2 regions of the Bradyrhizobium sp. USDA 4354 genome follow, and region 2 is predicted to be linked to the other one. Evidence: predicted binding sites of a transcription regulator. Region 2 holds the regulator's gene; the other holds the start of a gene.
What was found. Region 2 encodes LexA, which represses DNA repair genes until DNA is damaged. Its sites were predicted from a motif close to TGTTCNNNNTGTGTTCNG; they were not measured.
Positions count from the first base shown of each region.

Region 1: ACVIIV_RS07545 (YifB family Mg chelatase-like AAA ATPase) is a predicted target of LexA. The motif match lies at 3,820-3,837, and genes of this name have one in related genera.

Region 1 covers NZ_JBSSDC010000001.1:1,602,816-1,610,114, reverse strand. The annotation lists gene ACVIIV_RS07555 (ATP-binding protein) at 1-1,526, opposite strand, end outside; gene ACVIIV_RS07550 (hypothetical protein) at 1,643-2,110, opposite strand; gene ACVIIV_RS07545 (YifB family Mg chelatase-like AAA ATPase) at 2,223-3,761, opposite strand; gene ACVIIV_RS07540 (PilZ domain-containing protein) at 3,990-4,235, shown strand; gene ACVIIV_RS07535 (tetratricopeptide repeat protein) at 4,416-5,213, shown strand; gene ACVIIV_RS07530 (AAA family ATPase) at 5,235-6,524, opposite strand; gene ACVIIV_RS07525 (CpaD family pilus assembly protein) at 6,521-7,252, opposite strand.
Region 2 covers NZ_JBSSDC010000001.1:5,189,192-5,196,490, forward strand. The annotation lists gene ACVIIV_RS24030 (DUF2171 domain-containing protein) at 204-437, shown strand; gene ACVIIV_RS24035 (ComEC/Rec2 family competence protein) at 534-2,813, shown strand; gene ACVIIV_RS24040 (hypothetical protein) at 2,939-3,373, opposite strand; gene ACVIIV_RS24045 (hypothetical protein) at 3,585-3,764, opposite strand; gene lexA (transcriptional repressor LexA) at 3,931-4,632, opposite strand; gene ACVIIV_RS24055 (molybdopterin molybdotransferase MoeA) at 4,809-6,020, opposite strand; gene ACVIIV_RS24060 (hypothetical protein) at 6,242-6,448, opposite strand; gene ACVIIV_RS24065 (HAD family hydrolase) at 6,610-7,233, opposite strand; gene ACVIIV_RS24070 (alpha-hydroxy acid oxidase) at 7,265-7,299, opposite strand, start outside.

The sequences.
Region 1 (7,299 bases), 3.6 Mb from region 2:
ACCGCCGCGTCCGCAACCATGCAGGTCTGGCCGCCCCAGCGCTCGAGGCGCCGCGCGATCAACGAGGCCTCGATGCCGTCGGCGACGAGAAGCATCGACTTGCCGGTGAGGTCGGGGCTCGGAAATGCGGTTTGTCCAGCGCCGGTCTGTGACGGCGGAAGCGGCACCGCAACCTCGAAGGTCGAGCCCTTGCCCGGCTCGCTCGTGAGCGTGATCCGGCCGCTCATGCGCTTGACGATGCGCTCGCTGATGGCCAGCCCAAGCCCGGTGCCGCCATAGGTGCGGGCGACGCGCTCGTCGGCCTGCTCGAACTCGCGGAAGATGCGCTGCTGCGCCTCGGCTGCGATGCCGATGCCGGTATCGCGGACCAGGAAGCTGATCTCGTTCGGCCAGATGCCGGGCTCGACGATCAGCGCGACACCGCCGCTTCCCGTGAACTTGATGGCGTTGCCGGCGAGGTTGAGCAGCACCTGGCGCAGCCGCGCGGCGTCGCCGACCACCTCGAGCGGCAGGCGCTCGTCGACATAGGCGGCGATCTCGAGCGACTTCGCTTGCGCGCGCGGCGCCAGCAGCTCGGTGATCTCCTCGACCAGGGTCGAGAGCGCGAAGGGACGCTGATCGAGGTCGAGCTTGCCGGCCTCGATCTTGGAATAGTCGAGCAGTTCCTCGATCAGCGCCATCAAGGCTTCGCCGGAAGTTTTCACCGCCCTGGCATAGGTCGCCTGCTCCGGCGTCAGCGTGGTGTCGAGCAACAGGCCGCCCATGCCGATGATGCCGTTCAGCGGCGTGCGGATCTCGTGCGAGGCCATCGCGAGGAAGCGCGATTTGGCGCGATTGGCGGCGTCGGCCTGGTCGCGGGCGTCGGACAATGCGCGTTCGCTCTCGGTCCGGTCGGTGACGTCGCGTCCCACGCTCTGCAATTCGGCGGGCTGCCCGGCATCGAGGCGGACATAGCCCTCGCGCCAGGCGATCCAGCGCGCGCCGAGCGGGGTTGCGATCTTCTGGTCATGGATGCGCGTGCCGTTGCTCTCGCGGGCGCTGTCACCCTGCTCCAGCACGTCGAAGTCGAAACGCGTGCCGACCAGCGCGGTGCGCGCCTGTCCTGCGAGTGCGCAATAGGCCTCGTTGGCAAATGTGATGCGGCCGCTTGTGTCGCGCAGCACGATGAGGTCGCCCTGCTGTTCGAACAGGCTGCGGGCACGTTCTTCCGCTTCCTTCAGCTCCCAATTGCGGTCGATCAACGCCTCATTGTGGGCGGCGAGCGTCCGCAGCCGCTTGCCCACGAAGCGCAGGCGTATGCTCAGCGTCGCAAGGCCGAGGCAGGCGAGCGCGAACAGGAAGCTCGCGCCGATCGCAAAGGTGTGGGGATCGTAGCCGGAGTTCTCGGACCGGCTGCCGGACACGAAACCATAGGCGCCGCCGAAGGTCGCCGAGAAGATCATGAAGGAGCGGATCGCGAAGGCAATTCTGGGATGCTGCCGCCTGAAGCGGCGCATGCGCACCTTGATCCGGAACGTCCGACCCATCGCCACCGACCCTTGCCTGAAACCCCGCCGCCGTGTGCGACGATGGCCCGCCGACCTTGCGAACAGCTTGAGGCTTTGGCTCCGCCTCCAAACAGGGTTGACGAAGTGTTAACGGCTCAGAGCGAGGCGGCCTGGAGATGGCGTTGGCCGCCGCGGGCGCCGACGATCAGCGCCGCCGCCTCGCGCGGCGAGAAGGTCTTCGAGCGCACATAGATGCGGTAATCGGCCGGTCCTTCGCTGGAGAGATAGATCACCTGGCCCCCGTCGACCGGCTGCGCGGCAATCGAGACCAGGCGCGTCGACGGATTGGCCTGGCAGGAGTCCGGCTCGGAGCCTAAGCCGTCGTCGACCACGGCGAAGTCCGCAGCGTCAGCATCCTCGGTGATCTGGACCCGCACCGTGGCCCGCGCGGGGTCATCGGTGAAGGCGACATGCACGCCGGCGGTCCAGAACAGGGAGGTGAGCTCGACCGATGTTTCGCCCAGCACGATGCAGGGATGTGAGACCGATCCGATTTCGGCGCGGGCGAACACCGCAGCCGCCAACACCGGAACAACCGAGGCCAGGAACTTGAAACGCAACATGACGCTCTACTCGCCGGGCCCGTGGGGAAACTCACAACCGAAACGCGTCGGGCCTTATGGTTTGCAGAGCGTAAAGGAAAGTCGTTACCGCCGGGTTGATGCGAGGGCGCGCTTACGCCATCTGGCGCACATCCTCCGCGAGTGCGCGGTAGGACAGAGCTTCGGCGAGGTGCAGCCGGCCGATCTTGTCGGCGTGATCGAGGTCGGCCAGCGTCCGCGCCACCCGCAGCACGCGGTGGTAGCCGCGCGCCGACAGCCGCATGGTCTCGGCGGCATCGCGCAGCAGCTTTTGGCCTTGCGCATCCGGCTTTGCGATCTCCTCCAATACGGAAGCGGGCGCTTCGGCATTGGTGCGGACATGAGGCAAGCCTGCATCCGCATAGCGCGCGAGCTGGATGTCGCGCGCCGCCGCCACGCGTGCGGCGACCTCGGCCGAGCCCTCCGCCGGAGGCGGCAGGATCAGGTCGGCCGCGGTCACCGCGGGCACCTCGATGCGCAGATCGATGCGGTCCATCAGGGGACCGGAGATGCGCGCCTGGTAATCGCCGGTGCAGCGGTCGATGCGGCCGCGCTTGCAGGCATAGCCGGGCTCGAACGCATTGCCGCAGCGGCAGGGATTCATCGCCGCGACCAGCATGAAGCGGGCAGGGTAGGTGACGCGGTGATTGGCACGCGACACCGCGACCTCGCCGTTCTCCAGCGGCTGGCGCAGCGAATCCAGCACGCGCGGATCGAACTCCGGCAGCTCGTCGAGGAACAGCACGCCCTGATGCGCCAGCGAGATCTCGCCGGGCTTGGCGCGCATGCCGCCGCCGGTGAGCGCGGCCATGCTGGCGGAATGATGCGGCGAGCGGAACGGGCGCCGCGCCGTCAGCGCGCCGCCTTCGATCTCGCCGGCGACGGACGCGATCATCGAGACCTCGAGCAGCTCGCCCGGCGACAGCGGCGGCAGGATCGAGGGCAGGCGCGCCGCCAGCATCGATTTGCCGGCGCCGGGCGCGCCGATCATGAGCAAATGATGCCCGCCGGCGGCTGCGATCTCCAGCGCGCGCTTGGCGCTTTCCTGGCCCTTGATGTCGCGCAGGTCGAGCGTGGAGGCGGCGGCCTCGTGCACCCTAGGCGAGGGCCGCGACAGCACCTGCGTGCCCTTGAAATGGTTGGCGATCTGGATCAGCGAGTGTGCGGCGATGATCTGGATGTCCGGGCTCGCCCACGCCGCTTCGGAGCCGCAAGACGCGGGGCAGATCAGCCCTTCCTCGCGCATATTGGCGCCGATGGCGGCGGGAAGGACGCCGGCCACGGGTGCGGTCGAGCCGTCGAGGCCGAGCTCGCCGAGCACAGTGAAGCCGGTCAGCGCATCCGGCGGGATCGCCCCGATCGCCGCCATCAGCCCGAGCGCGATCGGCAGGTCGTAATGACTGCCTTCCTTGGGCAGGTCGGCCGGTGCCAGATTGACGATGATCCGCCGCGCCGGCAGCGCCAGCCCCGAGGCGATCAGCGCCGAGCGCACCCGCTCGCGCGCCTCCGACACCGCCTTGTCCGGCAGGCCGACGATGGCAAAGGCTGGCAGGCCGGGCGCGACCTGCACCTGCACGTCGACCGCGCGGGCCTCGATCCCCTCAAAGGCGACGGTAGAAACCCGCTGAACCATGCCCGAACCAGCCTGCCCTGTCCTGCAATTAGGGGTAGCAGAGAGCGGCCGTTTTCGCAAGAACAATACGGGAACGACCCTCGGGGGCAGCGCAAATCCTAACCAGGCGTAAACGCGACGCGGAGACTACGTCTCGAATGCGGTCGGCTGTCCTCAGCACATCCCAACGAATGTCCGCTACTCCTGGGCTCGCGGGATGGGCCGTGGTCTAACGGGTGAAAAGTTCAAATGCTTGCAAATCGCCGGAGAAGCGAACGTCGGGTGTGCAGCCGGCTCGCCAAGATCCATTTTGGGGCGGGTTCGCTGCCGCGGGATTGCACGATCACGGATATTTCGGATGGCGGCGTGAAAGTGGTGGCGGAATTCCTGGAAGTGCCGCCGCAATTCACCATCATCTTCGCACCTGATTATTCCCGCCAGTGCCGCCTGCGCTGGCGCATCGGCTGCGAATTCGGTGCCGAGTTCACCGACTAAAGCGCGATGCGATGAGGATGAATCGTCATCGCGCTTTAGGTTGTCGTTTAAGCATGATCTTTTCGGAAAACCGCTGCGCACTTTTCCGGATCATGCTTTAAGGTCTCACAGGCCGCGTCCTTAACGGGACTTTAGCGTTAATCGGTAAGCATCTCTGATCAGTTGCCGAGTGATCAGAGTATGTCCAAGCGTTCGTTCCTCGCCTTTCCCCCGGCGGGATATCTGTGTTCCGCCGTCCTGATCCTCGCCCTCGGCGGCTGTCAGACGGCAGGCATCGAGGACGTGACCGGTGCGCTCGGCGGCAAGCAGGACTCGGTCGCCAAGTCCGACATCAAGGCCGACAACAAGGCCGACGCCAGGCCGGAGATGGATGCACTTCGCGAGCGTTATCGCGCCAAGCCCAGCGACCCCGCAATTGCCATCGAATATGGCAAGGCGCTGCGCGACAGCGGCCAGCGCGCGCAGGCGGTCGCAGTGCTCGAGCAGGCCGTGCTCGCCCATCCCCGCAACAAGGCGCTGCTCGCCGGCTATGGCCGCGCACTCGCCGACAACGGCAATTTCCAGCAGGCCTTCGACGTCCTCGGCCGCGCGCATTCGCCCGAGGATCCCGATTGGCGCATCCTGTCGGCGCAGGGCGCGGCGCTCGATCAGCTCGGCCGCAATGAGGAAGCGCAGCAATATTACGCCGCAGCGTTGAAGATCGTGCCGAACGAGCCGACCGTGCTGTCCAATCTCGGCCTGTCCTATATGCTGCAAAACAACCTGCCGAAGGCCGAACAGGTGCTCGGCCGCGCTTATCAGCGCAATCAAAACGATGCGCGGGTCCGCGCCAATCTGGCGCTCGTGCTGGGATTGCAGGATCGCGAGGCCGAGGCCGAAATCCTCGTCAAGGCAGATTTGCCGCCGGACCAGGCAGCGGCCAAGGTCACCGCGCTGCGACAGCTGCTGGCGAAGAAGCAGCAGCGGGCGGACAAGTAATCCGCCCCTTCTGGTGTACGCTTACGACGCCTTGCGATGTGGGGCTGAGCCGCGCCCCGACCTGCCCTTCAGCTTTTTCAGGAGCGGCTCCAGCAGCGAGCGCTTCGGCTTCTTCACCTCGCCGCGGCCGGCGAGGCGGTTCGCCATGTTCTGAAACAGAAGGGTGGTGCGATGGGTCTTGGAGACCTCCGCGATCATCTGGCCGTTGTTGGCCGCGGTCGAGAACAGTTTCGAATCGAACGGGATCACCGCGATCGGCTGGCTCTCCATGGTCTTGGCGAAGGCCTTGACCTCGATCTCCGCGCGCTTGTGCATGCCGACCTGGTTGAGGCAGTACAGCGGTGGCCGGTCGTTCGGTCGCGCTGCCTTCAGCACGCTCAGCATGTTCTTGGTGTTGCGCAAGTTGGCGAGATCGGGTTCGGCCACGATCACGATGTCATCGGCGTTCACCAGCGCGCGCCGCGTCCAGCCGGACCATTGATGGGGAACGTCGAGCACGATGCAGGGCGTGGTCATGCGCAGCGTGTCGAACACTGCGTCAAAAGCTTCGGCACCGAAATCGTAGACGCGGTCGAGCGTGGCAGGCGCAGCGAGGAGGCTGAGGCGGTCGGTGCACTTGGAGAGCAGCCGCTCCATCAGCGCCGTGTCGGGGCGGTCCTGCGACAGCACCGCATTGGCAATGCCCTGCACCGGGTCCTGGTTGTAGTCGAGGCCCGCCGTGCCGAAGGCGAGGTCGAGATCGATCACGACGGAATCGAGCGAAAGGTCGCGGGCGATGGTCCAGGCCACATTGTGCGCGACGGTGGAGGCACCGACGCCGCCCTTGGCGCCAACCACCGCGATGACGCGGCCGGTGATGATGGCCTCGGAGGCCGAGAACAGGCTGCAGATCGAGCGGACGACGTCGAGGGTTTCGACCGGTCCGACCACGTAGTCGTTGACGCCGCGGCGCACCAGCTCGCGATAGGGCGCGGTGTCGTTGGGATTGCCGATCACGACCACGCGGGTGCCGGGATCGCAGACGCCGGCGAGGTCGTCGAGTCCTTCGAGGATGTCGCGCGTGCCGTCGGACTCGATGACGATCACGTTCGGCGTCGGCATCGATTCATAGGCTTCGATCGCTGCGGCGAGGCCGCCGTCCTTGGCGGTGAGATGCGCCTTGGCGAGACGGCGATCCTGGCCAGCCGCGGTCAACGCCTTGAGCGTCTGCTCGGTCTCGCAAAAGGCCTGCACCGAAATGCGAGGAACCGGCGCGATGTGTTCCTCGGGGTGCCCTGGGTCGTCCGCGTCTTCGTCGTGGATGGCTGTCATTTGCCGGTGTCGCTGAGTTTGGCCCTGTCGGATTCGGGATAGGTGGTCGCAGTCGTCGTGCCCTTGCGGTAACGGTCGAAGGCGATGTTGCGCCGTGCGGTATAGGCGGGCGTCTCGGCGCGCGGCTGCTCGAGGTCGGCCGGGTTGTCGATCATTGCCGCGAGATTGCGCTGGCTGGCGCAGCCCAGATTGAAATAGGGCCGGTTCTCGTTGTAGCCGGGATTGAGGATGGAGGGGCCGACGTCTTCCGGCCACAGCCCGCAGGGGCCGGCGACGGCCGCGATCTTCGAATAGCTCAGGCGGATGGTCGGCAGCAGCCCGGGATCTTCAGGGCGATAGGGATGCCGGACGATGGCACGCGACGGCACGCCGCCGGACGTGAGCACCGAGCGGATCTCGTGATAGGTCGCAGCGGCCGCGCGCGAATTGCCGGTGTCGACGGGTACGTCGACGACGACGGAGCCGGTGCCTTCGCGCACCCAGTCCCGCGCGATGCCCGCGACGTCCGCATGCTGCGCAGCCGAGAGGCCGCCTCTGCTCTTGCCGACGAAGATCACGATCGACTTCTTGCCCTCCTGCACCGCGATCGGGTGGCGCTGGCGATAATCGGTCGGCACCGTCTGGGTGACGATCTCGGTGGTGTTGCAGGCGCCGAGCACGACGGACAGCCCTGTCAATGCCAGCGCGATCCTGATGTTGCGGCGTCGATCGGCACTCGTCTTCGTCATCGCCTGATCCCCTCTTGCCTCGTGTCTTGCCCCGGTCCCCAAACCGT
Region 2 (7,299 bases):
AGCCAACCTGCCCGTCTGCCGGGGAGGCGGAGAAGCAGTGTAGTCCCGCCGGGGCTGGCATCTTATGAGACTTTCGGCTCAATCGACCGAACCGGGGCTGCCCCGTCCTGAGATGGAACGGTCGCCCACCGCGCACGGCGGTTTTGTCGCGAACGAACGGAAAGGCCTCTCAGGCGTTGTGGGGGTCCAACAAGGATTCCCCCATGCAGAACATCGCAGAGCATATGGAAGTCATCGGCGCCGACGGCGTCCATGTCGGCACGGTCGATCGCGTCGAAGGCAACCGCATCAAGCTGACCAAGAAGGACAGCGGCGAGGGCAGCCACAAGGGGCACCATCACTTCATCGACAAGGGCCTCGTTGCCGATGTCGAAGGCAACAAGGTCCGGCTGTCCGCCAAGGCGTCGGTGGCCGTGACCATGGAAGAGGAAAAGTAGGGCTCGCCCGACTTCGTTCCTGATCTGTACCGCTATTCGCGCAGCCGCACCTTCCGGTAGCCTGCGCACCCGTCGCGTATCGTAAGGTGCAGGGGAATGGCGGAGCCGGGGCGGCCAGTACGCTCCCAGGGAGTTGCCGGGACGTGGCCGGTCGGCCGCGCCGCACCGGCGGGTGGCTTTGCGCCGGCGGGCTTTGGCGTTTGGCCGGCAATCGTCGAGACACTGCGCGAATGGGCCCGCGCCGAGGCCGGGCCTGGCCGGCTGTTGCCGTGGGTGCCCGTCGCCTTCGGTGGCGGCATCGCGCTCTATTTCGCCGCCGATCATGAGCCGGTGCTGTGGGTGGTCGCCGCGACGGCGGCCGTTCTCGCGCTTGGCGCCGTGCTGTTGCGGCGGAGCCGGCTGTTTGCCCCTGCGATCATGCTCGCGGCGGTCGCGGCCGGCTTTGCCATGGCGACCTGGAAGACGGCGCGCATTGCTTATCCCGTGCTGGCCAAGCCGCTCTATTCGGTGTCGCTGTCGGGCTTCGTGGAAGCGCGCGACATCCGCGAGCGCACCGATCGTTTCGTGCTGCGCGTCGGCGCGATGGAGGCGCAGCGCAGCGACGTCAAGCTCGAGCGCGTCCGCCTCTCGGTACGCAAGGGCACGGCACCGGAGGTCGGCAGCTTCGTGCAATTGAAGGCGCGGCTGTTGCCGCCGATCTCGCCGGTGCGTCCCGGCAGCTATGATTTCTCGCGCGACATGTTCTTCCAGGGCATCGGCGCCTCCGGCTTCGTGATGGGCGCGATCACGGCTTCAGTGCCGCCGGATGCCGGCGGCTTGCGGCTGCGCTACGCTGCCTTCATGCAGGGCCTGCGCGATGCGATCGATGCGCGCATCCGCTCAACGCTCGAAGGCGACAATCGCGCGATCGCGACAGCGCTGCTCACGGGGCGGCGCGATGCGATCACCGCGCCTGTCAACGACGCCATGTTCGTCTCGGGGCTTGGCCATGTGCTGTCGATCTCCGGCTATCACATGGCGGTCGTTGCCGGCGTCGTGTTCTTCGCGGTGCGCGCGCTGCTGGCCTTGATCCCGGGGCTGGCGGCCGGCTTTGCCATCAAGAAATGGTCGGCGGCCGCTGCGCTGGTCGCGGCTGCTTTCTACCTGCTGCTGTCAGGCGCGGAGGTCGCGACGCAAAGATCGTTCTTCATGACTGCGGTCGTATTGATCGCCGTCATGGTCGATCGCCGCGCCATCACCTTCAGGACGCTGGCGGTGGCCGCGCTGATCGTGCTTGCGGTCGCGCCCGAAGCGCTGGTGCATCCCAGCTTCCAGATGTCGTTTGCGGCAACGCTCGGGCTGGTGGCGCTGGTGCAGATCGGCATGCCGAACCTGCTTGCATCGCCCGATCATTCCGCGACAGCGCGGATCGCGCTGTGGGGCGGCCGCGAGATCGCGATGCTGTTCCTGGCCTCGTTGATCGCGGGGCTCGCGACCACGCCTTACGCCGCCTTCCACTTCCATCGCGTCACGCCATACGGCGTGCTCGCCAATCTCGGCGCGATGCCGGTGGTCTCGGCGCTGGTGATGCCGGCCGGGTTGTTGGGGTTGCTCGCGGCTCCCTTCGGGCTCGATGGCGCGTTCTGGTGGCTGATGGGGATCGGCATTGACTGGATGGTCGCGGTCTCGCGCTGGGTGGCGGCTCTGCCTGGCGCGGTTGGTCGCATTCCGGCGTTCGGGATCGCGCCGCTGATCGCGGCCAGCCTCGGGATCATCGTGATGGGCCTGTTGCGCACGCCCCTGCGATGGTCCGGTGCCCTGGTGTTGCTGGCAGCGATCTTCTGGGGGCTGTCGGTGCGGCAGCCCGATATCCTGATTGCCGGGGATGGCGCGAGCGTCGCGGTCCGGGGCGGGGATGGGCGCCTGCGTGTGATCCGCGCAAGCAAGGATGGCTTTCTGCTGAAGGAGTGGTTAGCCGCCGATGCCGATCCGCGCGATGCCGCCGACGTCGCGTTGGCGAGCGGTGTGTCGTGTGACGAGGCCGGCTGCGTGACGCCGCTCGGGGACGGGCGGCTGGTCGCGCTGTCCTTGCGTATCGACGCGCTCACCGATGATTGCAGCCGCGCAGCGTTGGTGGTGACGGCGCGGCCCGCGCCGCCCGATTGCGCGGCGATGGTGGTCGATCGGCCGCGTCTCGCCAGTCAGGGCGCGCTGGCTCTGACGCGGAGCGGAGAGGGTTTCTCGGTGCAGGCGGTGAGGGCGAGGGGCGCAAGCCGCCCCTGGCTGCCGGCCGGCGCCGGCGAGGGGAATTTCGACGGCAGCCTTGCGCCGAAGACGGCCGTGCCCCGCAATCGGGACGCAACGCCATCGGAGGCCGACTTGCAGGCTGACGATTGAGGATAGATGCGGAGGGAGGCCGGTCCGACGGGATTCCGTAGGACACAACCCAAACCATCTCGCCGGCCGCGGCCGGCGATGGCATTTCAATCCTGGCGCTCGACCCATCGGCCGGGGCGACGACGTCAGCCGATCGGCAGGCGCGTGATTGTGGACCGCGTGTCGGCGACGATCTGCGGCTTGTGCTCGCGCTCGCCAAGGGGCTGGGTCACCGGCAACTGCAACACGGTCGCGCGCTGGCCTTCGACGAGCTGTGTCACCAGCACGTATTTGCCGTCGGGAAATTCGATCGCATCATGATGGCGATCGGGAATGTGCGGGTCGATCTTGCCGAACTTGCCGACGCGGGAGTTGACGGTGCGCGTCCAGATCCAGCGGTTGTCGTAACGAACGTTGTCGGCGAAAGCGAGCTCCGTTCCCGGCAGCAGGCAGACCGCGACGGAGAGGTCGGCTTCGGAGGCGAAGCCGCGTGTCGAGGTGCCACGGAAGGTTGTCGTGACAATCGTCTCGCCGACTTCGGCGGGGCGTGTCGCGACGGCATGCAGGCTATAGTCACACATCGGATGCTCCTCATGCGAAGATAGCGACCCGCACTCCTTTGGAGGCGCAGGCCTCTATCAGGATGGAAGTATGCAACGCTCTGCTTTGTTGTAGGCAAATCTGCGGCTGGGCTCCGCAAGCCACGATCACATTATCTTTCCCGGATTCAATAGGAACAAAGCCGACATCTGTGCATTCCGAAGGCGCAAGTCAGCGCCCCGCGGGCGCCGATCAGCTCGAATATTGCCAGCTCGATTGCGGAGGCTGCGCGATTGCATTCCGCGCGTTGCGGATATGCTCGTTGGTCGCCGATTGCTCGCGCACATGGCGGTGCGATTGTGTGGCGCCGACTTGCGACGCTGATGCTGCGATCAGCGCCGCAATGATTGTCCATGAAACGATCTGGCGCATGGCCTCTCCTCGAACTCTCATGCTGCGAAGCAATGTCGCTTCGCGCGGCATACCGAGGATGTAGCGCCGGAGGAGGGGCCGGATAATCTGAGCAGAACCGGAAAGACCATCCAGCCGGAGCGGATACTGATCCGCTCCAATAGGTGTCGAACGACCGCAGGACCGCTCAGTACTTCCGGTAAAGCCCGATCAGCTTGCCCTGAATCTTCACGCGGTTCGGCGGAAGAATGCGGACCTCATAGGCGGCATTGGCGGGCTCGAGCGCGATAGAGGCGCCGCGGCGGCGGAAGCGCTTGAGCGTGGCCTCCTCGTCGTCGATCAGCGCCACCACGATGTCGCCGGTGTCGGCGCTCTCGTTGCGCTGGATCAGCGCCATGTCGCCGTCGAGGATGCCGGCCTCGACCATCGAATCACCGCGCACTTCGAGTGCGTAGTGCTCGCCCGAGCCGAGCATGTCGGGCGGCACGCTGATGGTGTGGCTGCGGGTCTGCAACGCCTCGATCGGCGTGCCGGCCGCGATGCGGCCCATCACGGGCACCGCGACGGGACGCTCACCCTCGTCCACAGGCGGGCTGGAGCTCGCGCGCACCTTGCCGAGATTGCCCTCGATAACGCTCGGCGTGAAGCCGCGGCGATTGCCGGCGGCGGCCTGGAGCTCGGGCAGCTTGATCACCTCGATGGCACGGGCGCGGTTGGGCAGGCGGCGGATGAAGCCGCGCTCCTCGAGCGCAGTGATCAGGCGGTGAATGCCTGACTTCGAGCGCAGGTCGAGCGCATCCTTCATCTCGTCGAAGGACGGCGGCACGCCGCTTTCCTTCAGACGTTCGCTGATGAACCGCAGAAGCTCGTATTGTTTGCGCGTCAACATCTCGACCAAAGTCCCCCGGTTGATGTCGTTCGATTCCGAGACGATGAATTCAGCGATAAGCCGCTACATCCTCGAAACAAATCATGAACGGACACTATATGTTCGATATGTGTTCCGCAACTGCTTAATTTATGGTGAACAGCGCAAAACTCTCGGAATGCGTGTGGCCGCGCTGCTCAGACGGGGAGCCGCAGCACCTCGCAAGGCGTGCCGGCCTCGGCCTTCGGCGCGAACGGTGCGCGCACGAGAAGTACCTGTGCCGCAGCGAGATTCGCAAGCAGAGAGGAGTCCTGATGGTTGACGGGAACGGCGACGAGCGTGCCGTCGCCGCGCAGCTCCAGGCGCGCGCGCAGATAATCCTCGCGCTGGTCGTTGGCACCGAGATCGCGGCCCAGCACGGCGCGCTCGCGGTGATGATGAATCGCTGAACGGCCCGACAGGGCGCGAATCAGCGGCACCATGAACAGGAAGGCGCATACGTATGATGACACGGGGTTGCCGGGCAGGCCGATCACGCGCATTGCGCCGAGCCGCCCGTGCATCATCGGCTTGCCGGGCCGAATCGCGATCTTCCAGAACGCCATCGAGATGCCTTCGCCCTTGAGCGCCTGCTGGACCAGATCGTGGTCGCCGACCGACGCACCGCCGGTCGTGACCAGGATGTCGGCGCCACTCTCGCGGGCACGGCGAATGCCGGCGGAAGTGGCCTCCAGCGTATCGGCGGCAACGCCGAGATCGATGGTGTCGGCGCCCTCGCTGCGGGCGAGCGCGTGCAGGGCATAGCCATCGGAATAGACGATCTGGCCGCGACCGGGCGTGGCGCCCGGCATCACCAGTTCGTCGCCGGTGGCGAGGATCGCGACCTTCGGACGGCGGCAGACGGCGAGATGCGGGTGATTCATTGCGGCGGCCAGCGCGAGATCGCGCTCGGTGAGACGGGTTCCTTTGCGCAGCAGCACGTCGCCCTTAGAGAAATCGACGCCGGCGGGGCGGATGTGCCGACCGGGAATCGCGGCTTCCTTGATCGTGATGTGCTTGCCGTCGGCAACCGTGTCCTCCTGGATCACGACCGCGTCGGCGCCATCGGGAATGAGGCCTCCGGTGAAGATCCGAACGGCCTCGCCGGCGCCGACCGTTCCCGCGAACGGACGGCCCGCCGCGACCTCTCCTGTGACCGTCAGCCTGGAATCGATCGTGGCCGCATCGGTCGCGCGCACGGCATAGCCGTCCATCGCCGACATGGCTTCCGGCGGCTGAGTGCGCCGCGCCGCGACGTCGCGCGCGAGCACGCGATGATGGGCCTCCTCGAGCGAAACCATCTCTTCAGGCAGCGGCTCTGCACCCGCCAGCACCGCGGCAAGCGCGTCAGAAACTGGCATGAGGGCCACGGGTGAACTCCTGCTGGGGGCACATCGGTAAATGGGCGGCGAGAGTTCTAGCTGAGTGCAGGCGCGAGGCAAAGCAGCCCACAGGATGATTTATCCTGCGTGATCTCCGTGGTCGAGGTTGGAGCTCAAGTCCGCCGCGGCATGATCCGGAAGGCGAGACAGACCGGCAAGAGGATGGCCATGGCGAGCACGAGGAGGACGAGCGCCACGGCCAGCATCGGTCAACTCCCGCTCGGTCGGTCCAGGCCGTCGTCCAGTGTGACGTCGGGAGCTTTGGGACCTTGATCCTTGTCGGGCAGCGGATCGGCCTGGGATTTCAGGTCGGCGGCCTTGCTGATCAGCTTGGCGGAAAGGTCAGAATCCGAGGTGGTTTTGGCGAATTCAAGCAGGAGAGAGGCTTGCTTGGTGAGATAGGTTTTGCCCAGCACGTCGATCAGTCCGATGTAGAGGTCCCAACGGACTGATGAGTCCGGAGCGTGGTATTCCGTTCCCGGAACTCGGTACAAAAATGCACGAAGTGATTGGGTTCCCCATATTTGAGAATTTAGTTCCCGGGAACCGCGGCGCGGGTTCTCGCGGCCGATCGGCCTCAGATGCCCAGTGCCTTCAGTGCGTTCCCGACATCGCGCGGTGACGTGACATGCACGGTATTCAAACCGCGCGCCCGCGCTCCCTCGATGTTCTCGGCGAGGTCGTCGAAGAATACAATGCGCTCCGCTGGCACGCCGATCGCCGCGACGACATGGTCGAAAGCCTCCGCATCCGGTTTGCGCAGGCCGATGCTGGACGACAAATACAGCTCGCGGAAATGGCCGAGCAGGTCGGCATATTCCTTCGAGAAATAGTCGACGTGCGGCCGATTGGTGTTGGAGAAGGCGTAGAGCGGCATCTGCTTTGCCGCGCGCGGCAACAGCTCGGCGATTTCAGGCATCTCACCGGCGAAGATCGCATTCCAGCCCTCCAGGAACTGCGCGTCCGAAATGCCGATGCCGAGTGAAGCACGCAGCGAGGCGAAATAGTCCTCGTCGCTGATCTTGCCCATCTCGTGCAGCCGGTAGGCCTCGTCGCGCACATAGCGCGCGACGATGGCCTCGGGCTGGCAGCCGGCATGCCCCGCCCAGCAGGCGATCGCCTTGGAAAAGTCGATGTCGAGCACCACGCGCCCGAGGTCGAACAGGAGCGCATCCGCGCTGCCGGGAGAGAGCGATGTCATCGTGTCCTTTTTCACTTCAGTGTCGGCAAAGTCAGTAGCGATAGGGCTCATGGTCGAACAGCGGGA